DNA from 3 places in the Desulfofalx alkaliphila DSM 12257 genome. Region 1 is predicted to be linked to each of the others. Evidence: riboswitches for the same ligand, from Rfam matches in the RefSeq annotation. Region 1 holds a riboswitch; each other region holds the start of a gene.
The links. A riboswitch is a leader RNA that binds a small molecule or an ion and turns the genes downstream of it on or off. The one in region 1 is predicted to bind S-adenosylmethionine.

Region 1 (3,276 bases):
GGTAAATAATCGGTTTTTCAGAAGTTTCCGCAGAAAACCTTAGGATTATTTTTTTAGGTGACATTTTTACAACTCCTTTATACTGTTTTTCGTCCTATTCTTTGACGTTTAAGGACTTGGGTACAATGTTATCCTTGGCTGACGGTAACTGCTGCACCGGTTGGGTTAGTTCAAACTTTCCGGCTTTAATTCTTTCCTTTAGCTCTGTGGCAATTTCCACCGCCATGGGATAGCTGGATAGTGGTGCAGTTTTTACTTTTTTACCGTTAACGGTGATTTCACCGCTCTTTAGGTCAGCATAACTTACAAACCCCAGGTTTTCGCCGGTGCGGTTGGGATAATGATCACTGTAGTCTACAATAGGAGCATAAAGCTCTTTATCTGAACGGGAAACCCAATACATAACTTCTTCATTTAAAACGGGGATAGGTATACCGATGCCCACCGCAAGGGAGCATCCATAACCTATGAAACTGCATCCCCTAATATATCTTTGGTTCATTTGTTTTAAATCACCGATCACCGATAGGGTTCCGCCGCTTGGGTGTAGCTCCACACCCGAGGCATTGAGCATCGATGGGAAGTGCTGTGTTCCATACCAGGCAACATAACCTTCACCGCCCCCGAGGAAGATGCGGGTGCCAATGCCAATGGTCAAAAAGTGTGGGTCCTTTAGCAGCGGGCTTAACTGCCCTGAGGTGCTGTAATGGGCATTGGCAAGTTTCGGTTTTAGCATTCCCATGTAGGTGTACTTTGTCCGGTCACTTAAGTTTACTGCACAATTGTAGTTTTGATATGCATTGCGAGGATTAAATAAAAATGCCTCGTTTATATCTTGTAATGTAATTTCTGTTTCTAGCTCCTTGAGGGGGTAGCAGTCTGTGCCATAGGACTGTGCCTTTAATTTAACGGGTTTACCGGCCACCAAGTCCTCTATAACATGACCGCCCCCATAGCGAAACTCGCCGGGGAATTTTTTGTTCAAGGGGTCATCCAGGGTTGGTTCAGTGGCACCGATATAGGCGTCCACAGCAGCAATCCCTGCATAAGCAGGCACATTGTTGAGCAGCACCTTGCTCATTCTCATTCTCGGCTTAGGATGCCCAAAGTTTAGAAATGCACCGGAGGAACACATGGGCCCAAAGGTTCCGGTGGTAACAACATCCACTTCTTTTGCCGCTTGGGTAACTCCCTTCTCAGCTACCAGCGAAACAACTTCCTCGGCAGTCAACACCACTGCCTGGCCGCTTTTGATTTTAGCATTAATCTCAGCATAGGTTTTTTCAACAGCCATTTTTAAATTACCTCCTGTCTTTTTGGTGCCCTTTCTCGGTGCATGAAGTAAAAAACCTCTTCACACACAGAAGAGGTTTGCAAACAAAAATTGCTACCTCTTATCTGTCAAGGGAAAACTCCCTTGCAGGATTTAGCACCAGTTCGTCAGCAGTTTAAAAACAGTTAACTGTAGCCTGTTAACCACTGCCAACGCGGTTGCCGGGTTTCATAGGGCCTGATCCCTCCACCACTCCGGATAAGAGCACACTGATTATTTAATTGAATGGTGATAGTTTACCAAGTTTGTTATCCCTTGTCAATGGGAATTTATTGATATGCAAAAAGCTCCTTTAATAATAACACACATTTTCAATTATTTTATGATAAAATATTGGTTGTTAAAAGGGGTGGAGTTTATGAAGTTTTTAGTTTATTTATGGCTTTTTATTTTTGTCTTTATGATATTAATGATTCCTTACAAATTGTTAAGATACAAAAACGCAATTTGCCCCCACTGCCAGAAAACGGTAATGGTGAAAAAGGGCAGTAAGGACCACACCTGCCCCCTTTGTAAAGGGCAGTTTACCGAAAAATAATTCTTTAAATAAGGAGACATCATGGGTAAAAACAAAAGCAATATTTTAAGATGGGTATTAAGCGAATCAGTAAAGGCCATTGCCGATTACAAAATGATTGAAGACGGAGATAAGATAGCCATTGGGGTATCGGGCGGTAAAGACAGCAGTACCTTGCTGTATGTGATGGCTTATTATCAAAAATATTATCCATACAACTTCAAAATACAACCGATTCATGTTGGCATGGGATGGGATATGGACATCACTCCGCTTCAAGAGTTTTGCCGTTCGCTGGATTTAACCCTCCATGTGGAACCGGCAGAGATCGGTAAAATAGTCTTTGATGCCAGACAGGAAAAAAACCCCTGTGCCTTATGTGCCAACCTGCGCCGGGGTGCTTTGAACAGTGCAGCCAAAGAGTTTGGCTGCAATAAGGTGGCTTTGGCCCATCACCTGGACGATGCAATTGAAACCTTTTTTATGAGTTTCTTCTACAACGCACAATTTCGCACCTTTTCACCGCGCACCTATCTTGACAGGACGGACTTAACCATCATCAGGCCAATGGTTTATTTGCCGGAAAAAGACGTAATTAGATTGGCCAATAAGGCCCAAGTTCCTATCATTCATAATCCATGCCCGGCAAACCGTAAAACTAAGCGGGAGGAAGCTAAAGAGTTAGTGACAGAATTATCCAAGCGCTACCCGCGAATGAGGGATGACTTTGTTAAAGCCCTAAAAAACTTTGACGCACGCAATCTGTGGCCAAAAGTAATGCGTTAATAAAAACATTGCATTTGCAATCACACATTTACCCAAACTCCATACAATAAAGAAAGCCCAGCCACGCATAAGCTGGAAATTTCTCAGGTTGGCCTTAGGCCGGCCTATTTTTTTTGGAGTGATTGCTTTGGGGATTAATGTATATCAGGTTTCAACAAATAGGGAGTTTGATATTTTTGTCCGCTTGCCCCAGTTCATATATTACCGGGACCCCTTTTGGCTACCTGCAAGCGTCCAAAAAACAGCTAACATTCTGCTTAAGATCCCGACCAGGGAAGTTGCTTTGCTGGTGGCAGTGGATGATAACATCGTCACATCCCGGGTGGCCATTATGGCCAACCCCAAACACCATGAAAGGAACACCGCATTATTTGGCTACTTTGAAAGCACCAATAACCCGGAGGCAGTTAAAGAGCTGTTTGTAGCCGGCTGTCGCTGGGCCAAAGCAAGGGGATATGGTTATCTGGCCGGCCCGGTCAGCTATAATACAAACGACAGCGTCGGTCTGCTGATAGAAGGCTTTAACTATGCCCCCCAACAAAATATGCCCTATAATCTGGGGTATTACTCCCATCTATTGGAGTACGCCGGTTTTTCTAAATACATAGACCTGTTGGCATACCTTTGGACCCACAAGCAC
Region 2 (3,276 bases), on a different contig from region 1:
GTACGACGTCATTAAGGGCCGCTCGGAACACCGCTTTGCACCCCAGGGTACCACCACCAGGGCGGAGGCGGCGGCGGTGCTGCAGAGGATGCTTAATTTGTTGTAACCCTTTACCCCTTGCCGACATATTCTGGGTTAAGGGGGGTGACAGCAAAATGTTGCACAAGGCTACTCAACTGGCAAAACAGGATATAATAAATATTACTGACGGGGCCAAAATGGGTGCTGTAATTGACATGCACTTTGATAATAAAACCGGCAGGATAACGGCCATTGTGGTGGAACCTTCCCGCAAGATAGGTCTTTTTCGCTCTGGCCGTGAGCTGGTAATTCCCTGGGAACGGATTGTGAAATTTGGCCTGGATACCGTGTTGGTGGAAATTGATTCCTTGGGCAGATAAAAAAAGAGTGGGCGTGATAAATCAGGCCCCTACTATAAAAATCGGGCTTAGCAGAGGGTAGCAATTAATGGAAGCAAATTCATTCAGCGGCAGTAATAAAAATTGGTTGAGACAGATTATCTTATTTCTCGCAAGCCAGAATATATCCCTTTTTGGCTCTTCTGTGGTGAGTTTTGCCATCATTTGGCACATTACCTTAGAGACCTCCTCAGGCACCTGGGTCATGCTTTTCACCATCAGTGCCTTGCTGCCTCAGGTGCTGGTATCCCTATGGGGAGGAGTCTGGGCGGATCGGCACAATCGAAAATACCTGATCATGCTGTCTGACGGTTTTATCGCCTTAGCTACCTTGGGCTTAGCCATTGCATTTTGGGCGGGCTATCAAAGGCTGGAAATGCTTTTGGCTGTTTCTTTTGTTCGCTCAATTGCGGCGGGGGTTCAGGCTCCTGCCGTCAGTGCCTTGTTTCCTCAGCTTGTGCCGGTGGACAAGCTGACCAAGGTACAAGGTGTTAATCAAACCTTGAATTCGGTATTGCTGCTGCTGTCCCCGGCGGTGGGAGGAGTGGTGCTGGGTTCCCTGGGTATTGTTTGGGCCTTTATGGTGGATGTGGTTACCGCTTCCTTGGCCATCTCGGTGTTAAGTTTTATCCGGGTAGAAAAGGTAGGGACGGAAGGGGAAACCGCTTCTGTCTTTACGGAGCTGAAGCAGGGTATTGCCTATACTTTTAGCGACAGGCTTTTGAAATCCATATTAATTTGTTTTGGGGTTTCTTTCTTCCTGATCACTCCGGCGGCAGTCTTAACACCTTTATTTGTGGAACGGACCTTTGGCAGCGATGTGTGGCGGCTGACAGCCAATGAAATAGCCTGGACTTTGGGTACTTTAATTGGAGGGGTTTTTGTCTCCGTCAAAGGGGAATTTAAGGATAAAATCCGAACCCTAGCCCTTGGTCTAATGGCCTTTGGTATTTTATTTGCCCTGTTAGGACTGGCCGGCAACTTTGCTTTTTATTTAATGGTGATGGGAACAGCGGGTTTTTTCATGCCCACGGTGGCCACCGTACTGACGGTGATGATTCAGGAAAGGGTAGAGGCGGCCATGATGGGGCGGGTCTTCTCTCTCGTTCACATTGTTACCGGCTCCGCCATGCCGGTAGCCATTTTATTCTTCGGTCCCCTGGCGGATATGGTACCTATCAGCTATATTTTGCTGGTATCAGGGGTCTTGCTGGCCTTGACGGGTGTTTTGTATCAAAGGATGGGCAAAAAATTAAGAGCAGAATTTGCGCCATAGGTACCCAATAAAAAATGTTTTTGACATTGTTGGTGTCTTCTGCTAATATATTTAACGAATATAAAACATAATATCTCATCAAGAGAGGTGGAGGGACTGGCCCAATGAAACCCGGCAACCTGAATTTCAAAGGTGCCAATTCCAGCGCAGCACAGAGACCTGCGAAAGATGAGAAGCGGTGTAATATAAAGCCTCTCATTGGAGAGGCTTTAATTATTACATAGACAAGTGATTTTAACCAGAGTATAAGGAGGGCGCAAAATTGGCAAAGACACTGTTTACATCTGAATCAGTTACCGAGGGCCACCCCGATAAGGTGGCCGACCAGATATCAGATGCCATCCTGGATAATATTTTAGCCAAAGACCCCCAGGCCAGGGTTGCCTGTGAAACCTTTGTCACCACCGGCCTGGTGGTGGTGGGTGGGGAGATTACTACCGACTGCTATGTGGACATCCCCAAGGTGGTAAGAAACACACTGCTGGAGATTGGTTATACCCGGGCCAAGTTTGGTTTTGACGGTGACACCTGTGCGGTGCTCACTGCCATTGATGAGCAGTCTCCGGATATTGCCCTGGGTGTAAACCGTGCCTTGGAGGTGCGGGATGAAGCCGCCGAGGAGGAGTTAAACAGAATCGGTGCCGGCGACCAGGGGATGATGTTTGGTTTTGCCACCAACGAAACCCCGGAAATGATGCCCATGGCCATTTCGCTGGCCCACAAGATGTCCCGCCGCCTGGCCGAGGTGCGTAAAAGCGGGGAAGTGGATTACCTGCGGCCCGACGGAAAAACCCAGGTTACTGTGGAGTATGATGACGGCAAACCGGTAAGGGTAAACACTGTGGTGGTTTCCAGCCAGCACCATCCCGATGTTGACCAACAAACCATCAGGGAAGACCTAATCAATAAGGTGATTCTGCCGGTGCTGCCAAAGGAACTGGTGGACGACAAGGTGCGCTATTTAATCAACCCCACCGGCAAGTTTGTGGTGGGTGGCCCCCATGGGGATGCCGGACTGACAGGCCGGAAAATTATTGTGGATACATACGGCGGTTACGCCCGCCACGGCGGTGGTGCTTTCTCCGGCAAAGACCCCACCAAGGTAGACCGCTCGGCAACCTATGCTGCCCGCTATGTGGCGAAAAACATTGTGGCTGCCGGCCTGGCAGATAAATGTGAAATTCAGCTGGCCTATGCCATCGGCGTGGCAAAGCCGGTATCTATTATGGTGGATACCTTTGGCACCGGCAAGGTAAGTGAACAGCGGCTGGTGGAACTGGTGCAAAAGCACTTTGATTTGCGCCCGGCGGCCATCATCAGGGACTTGGATCTGCGCCGGCCAATTTACCGTCAGGTGGCGGCCTACGGCCATTTTGGCAGGGATGACTTAAATCTGCCCTGGGAGCGCACCGATAAGGCAAAGGCCCTGCGGGCTGAGGTGCTGTAGAAAAGAATTATTGATGCGGCAAGGGGACAAGCCCCCATTGCCGCATTTTTATTGCATGGGTTCGATAAATGGAACCCCTACAAAAATTATCCAGAGGCCGCAGTTGATCGAGGGTAAATTCATCCCGCCCTCAA
Region 3 (3,276 bases), on a different contig from region 1:
CACAGTGAAGAATTGGCTGCCTCCAGTGAAGAAGTTAATGCCACGGTGGAGGAAATAGCCGGCGCAACCAATGAAGTGGCCGCTGCTGCCGCTACCGGTTCCGAGGCTGCCCAAGAGGTGGTAAAGGAATCTCAAAAGGCCGGCCAAGTTGCCCAAATGGGTAATGAAACCATTGAACAAACGGTGTTAAAAATAAATGCCATTGCCAGTACCACCAACGAGGTGGCTAAGTCTATTCAGGACTTAAATGAACTATCAAACCAGATTGGTACAATCACCAATGTCATTACCGGCATTGCCGAACAAACTAATCTGCTGGCCTTAAATGCGGCCATTGAGGCAGCCCGGGCCGGTGAACATGGCAAAGGGTTTGCGGTGGTGGCCGAAGAGGTGAGAACGCTGGCAGAACAACCGGCCAATGCCACTAAAGAAATTAATGAGCTAATTAAACAAGTACAAATGGGAGTGGAATTGGCCAGCAACAACATGCAGCTGGGTGCCAAGGAGGTAGAGGACGGTGTACGGCTGGCAGCAGAGTCCGGTAAAGCCATGGCCGACATCATTGCTTCCGTTAATGTAGCCATTGGTATGGTTGAAGGAATACAAAAAGGCTCCAGACAGTCAAGCGAGGAAATGGAGCAGCTGGCTGCCAGCAATGAGCAGATCACTTCTACCACCCAACAGATATCTGCAGCAACCCAGGAACCGGCCGAAATTGCCAACCAAATGCAGTTACAAGTGGCCCAATTTAAGGTGGCCAAGACAGGGGATGCAGAAGGGTAAATAACAGCAAAATAGAAATTTTCAATGCGGCAGGGTGAGACTTCCCCTGCCGCATTTTTCGTCTTCTGTATGGTTCGTTTATTATGCTTTCAGTGCTTGATCCAGGTCTTGGAGCAAATCTTCAATATTTTCTAATCCGACGGACAGGCGAATTAGGTCTGGTTTTACACCGGCCCTTTCTTGTGCTTCTTCAGACAATTGACTGTGTGTGGTAGAGGCGGGGTGTATTACCAAAGATTTGGCGTCGCCCACGTTGGCCAAATGGGAGAATAACTGGAGCTTGTCTATAAAACGCCTGCCGGCTTCCAGGCCACCCTTAATGCCAAAGGCCATAATTGCCCCGGCACCTTTAAGATACTTTTTGCCCAGCCCATGGGAGGGGTGACTGCTGAGGCCCGGGTACCATACCCAGTTCACCTGGGGGTGATTTTGCAGGTATTCGGCAACCTTTTGGGCGTTGCTTACATGGCGGTCCATTCTTAAAGAAAGGGTTTCTATACCTTGAAGCAGCAAAAAGGCATTAAAGGGGCTTAAACTGGCGCCTAAATCCCTTAACAATTGGGTTTTTGCTTTAACCACATATGCCGCCGCCCCCACATCCTTACTGTAGATTATGCCGTGATAACTGGGATCCGGTGTTGTCAGGCCGGGGAATTTATCGTTTTGTTCCCAATTAAATTTTCCGCTGTCAATAATTACACCGCCCATACTGGTGCCATGGCCACCGATGAATTTGGTTGCAGAGTGTACAACTATATCTGCACCAAAATCGAAGGGGCGGCATAGGTATGGGGTGGCAAAGGTATTATCCACAATAAGCGGTATGCCTGCCTGGTGGGCAATGGCACTTACCTTTTCAATATCCAGCACGTCGCACCTGGGGTTGCCGATTATTTCTGCAAAAATGGCCTTGGTTCGATCATTAATGGCCCTTTTAAAGTTTTCAGGGTTGCCGGGCTCTACCAAATGAACTTTTATTCCCAGGCGGGCCAGGGTGTGGGTAAATAAGTTTACTGTACCGCCGTAGAGGTTGCAGGAAGATACAATTTCATCTCCGCTGGAAGCAATGTTTAGTATTGCTGCGGCGATGGCCGCATGTCCGGTGGCGAAAGCCAAGGCGCCTACACCACCTTCCAGTGCCGCCAGACGGTTTTCTAAAATTTCCACAGTGGGGTTACCGATGCGGGCATATATGTGCCCGGGCTCCTCAAGGTTGAACAGTTTTGCTGCATGCTGGGAGTCTTTAAATACGTGGGAAGTTGTTTGATAGATTGGCACCGCCCGGGAAAGAGTTTCACTGTCCGGTTGATGGCCGGCATGTAATGCCAGGGTGTCAAAGCCCCATTTCTGATCTTTCATAGTTACGGCCTCCTTGTTATATCTAAATAAAAAACCCCTTCACAGATGAAGGGGCAAACAACCTTTATACTATAACCTCTCATCTGCCAGGCATAGGGCCTGAAGGAATTAGCACCATGCCCAGTTTTATTAACTGGACTGGTTGCCGGGCTTCATTGGGCCTTTCCCTCCACCGCTCTTGATAAGAATAGTACCCATATAAAACTATGTTAACAATGATATACAAATTATTACCTAAAGTCAACAGCTTCGAAAATTACTGACCCGTGCTCTGCCGCCACGGGTTAAATGCCGAAATTCCAGCAAATTACTTGCAGAATTTCCCTTTACCTAAAGGAATTTATCTTACCTTGTCGAATGTTTAATAGGTACAGACAAGGTGGTGCGGCATGTGATTGTTTTTTACAATGTTTCGAAGGTATATGACAACGGAGTTAAGGCGCTATCGGATGTAACGCTGCGCATACGAAAGGGCGAATTTGTTTTTTTGGTGGGGCCCAGCGGGGCCGGCAAGTCCTCTTTGATGAAAATGATTTATCGGGAAGAGGTGCCCACCAGGGGCCAGGTGATGTTCAATGGCAAAAATGTACAGCGCATGAGAAAAAGAGATGTGCCCCATTTGCGGAGAAAAATTGGCATGGTGTTTCAAGACTTTAGACTGCTGCCCCAAAAAACGGTGGAAGAAAATGTAAGCTTTGCCTTGGAGGTTACCGGGGCTTCCAGAAAGGATATTAAAAGAATTGTACCCGCTGCCCTTAATAAGGTTGGCATGCTGGAAAAGGCCAAGCAGTATCCGGCCCATCTCTCCGGTGGGGAACAGCAGCGGGTGGCTATAGCCCGGGCCTTGGTAAACAACCCGGTTTTAATTTTAGCCGACGAGCCCACGGGAAACCTTGATCCGGCCACGTCCAAGGAAATTATGGAACTGTTTGAAGCCATTAACCGCATTGGTACCACCATAGTGATGGCCACCCATGCCTGGGATATTGTTGATAACATGAGGCGCAGGGTGATCGGTCTTTCCAATGGTCGAATTGTGCGAGACGAAGAGGGCGGGGTGTACACCTTTGCGAACTAACACCCTGTTTTATATCTTCCGTGAAGCATTGGTGTCTATGGTGCGTAACAGTTGGA

Region 2: it holds a riboswitch for S-adenosylmethionine, as region 1 does, so the genes downstream of both, metK (methionine adenosyltransferase) here and BR02_RS0105485 (homocysteine biosynthesis protein) in region 1, are expected to answer to the same signal.
Region 3: it holds a riboswitch for S-adenosylmethionine, as region 1 does, so the genes downstream of both, BR02_RS0110030 (O-acetylhomoserine aminocarboxypropyltransferase/cysteine synthase family protein) here and BR02_RS0105485 (homocysteine biosynthesis protein) in region 1, are expected to answer to the same signal.

The regions. Positions count from the first base shown of each region.
Region 1 is NZ_JONT01000008.1:9,884-13,159, reverse strand. Features, by position in the region: gene BR02_RS0105490 (NIL domain-containing protein) at 1-64, opposite strand, end outside; gene BR02_RS0105485 (homocysteine biosynthesis protein) at 95-1,294, opposite strand; SAM riboswitch class I at 1,392-1,538, opposite strand; gene BR02_RS0105480 (hypothetical protein) at 1,692-1,871, shown strand; gene BR02_RS0105475 (tRNA 2-thiocytidine biosynthesis TtcA family protein) at 1,893-2,636, shown strand; gene BR02_RS0105470 (GNAT family N-acetyltransferase) at 2,764-3,276, shown strand, end outside.
Region 2 is NZ_JONT01000003.1:24,806-28,081, reverse strand. Features, by position in the region: gene BR02_RS14690 (S8 family serine peptidase) at 1-106, shown strand, start outside; gene BR02_RS0103025 (YlmC/YmxH family sporulation protein) at 156-401, shown strand; gene BR02_RS0103020 (MFS transporter) at 469-1,695, shown strand; SAM riboswitch class I at 1,768-1,870, shown strand; gene metK (methionine adenosyltransferase) at 1,958-3,142, shown strand.
Region 3 is NZ_JONT01000017.1:40,359-43,634, reverse strand. Features, by position in the region: gene BR02_RS0110035 (methyl-accepting chemotaxis protein) at 1-783, shown strand, start outside; gene BR02_RS0110030 (O-acetylhomoserine aminocarboxypropyltransferase/cysteine synthase family protein) at 865-2,142, opposite strand; SAM riboswitch class I at 2,219-2,330, opposite strand; gene ftsE (cell division ATP-binding protein FtsE) at 2,534-3,220, shown strand; gene ftsX (permease-like cell division protein FtsX) at 3,210-3,276, shown strand, end outside.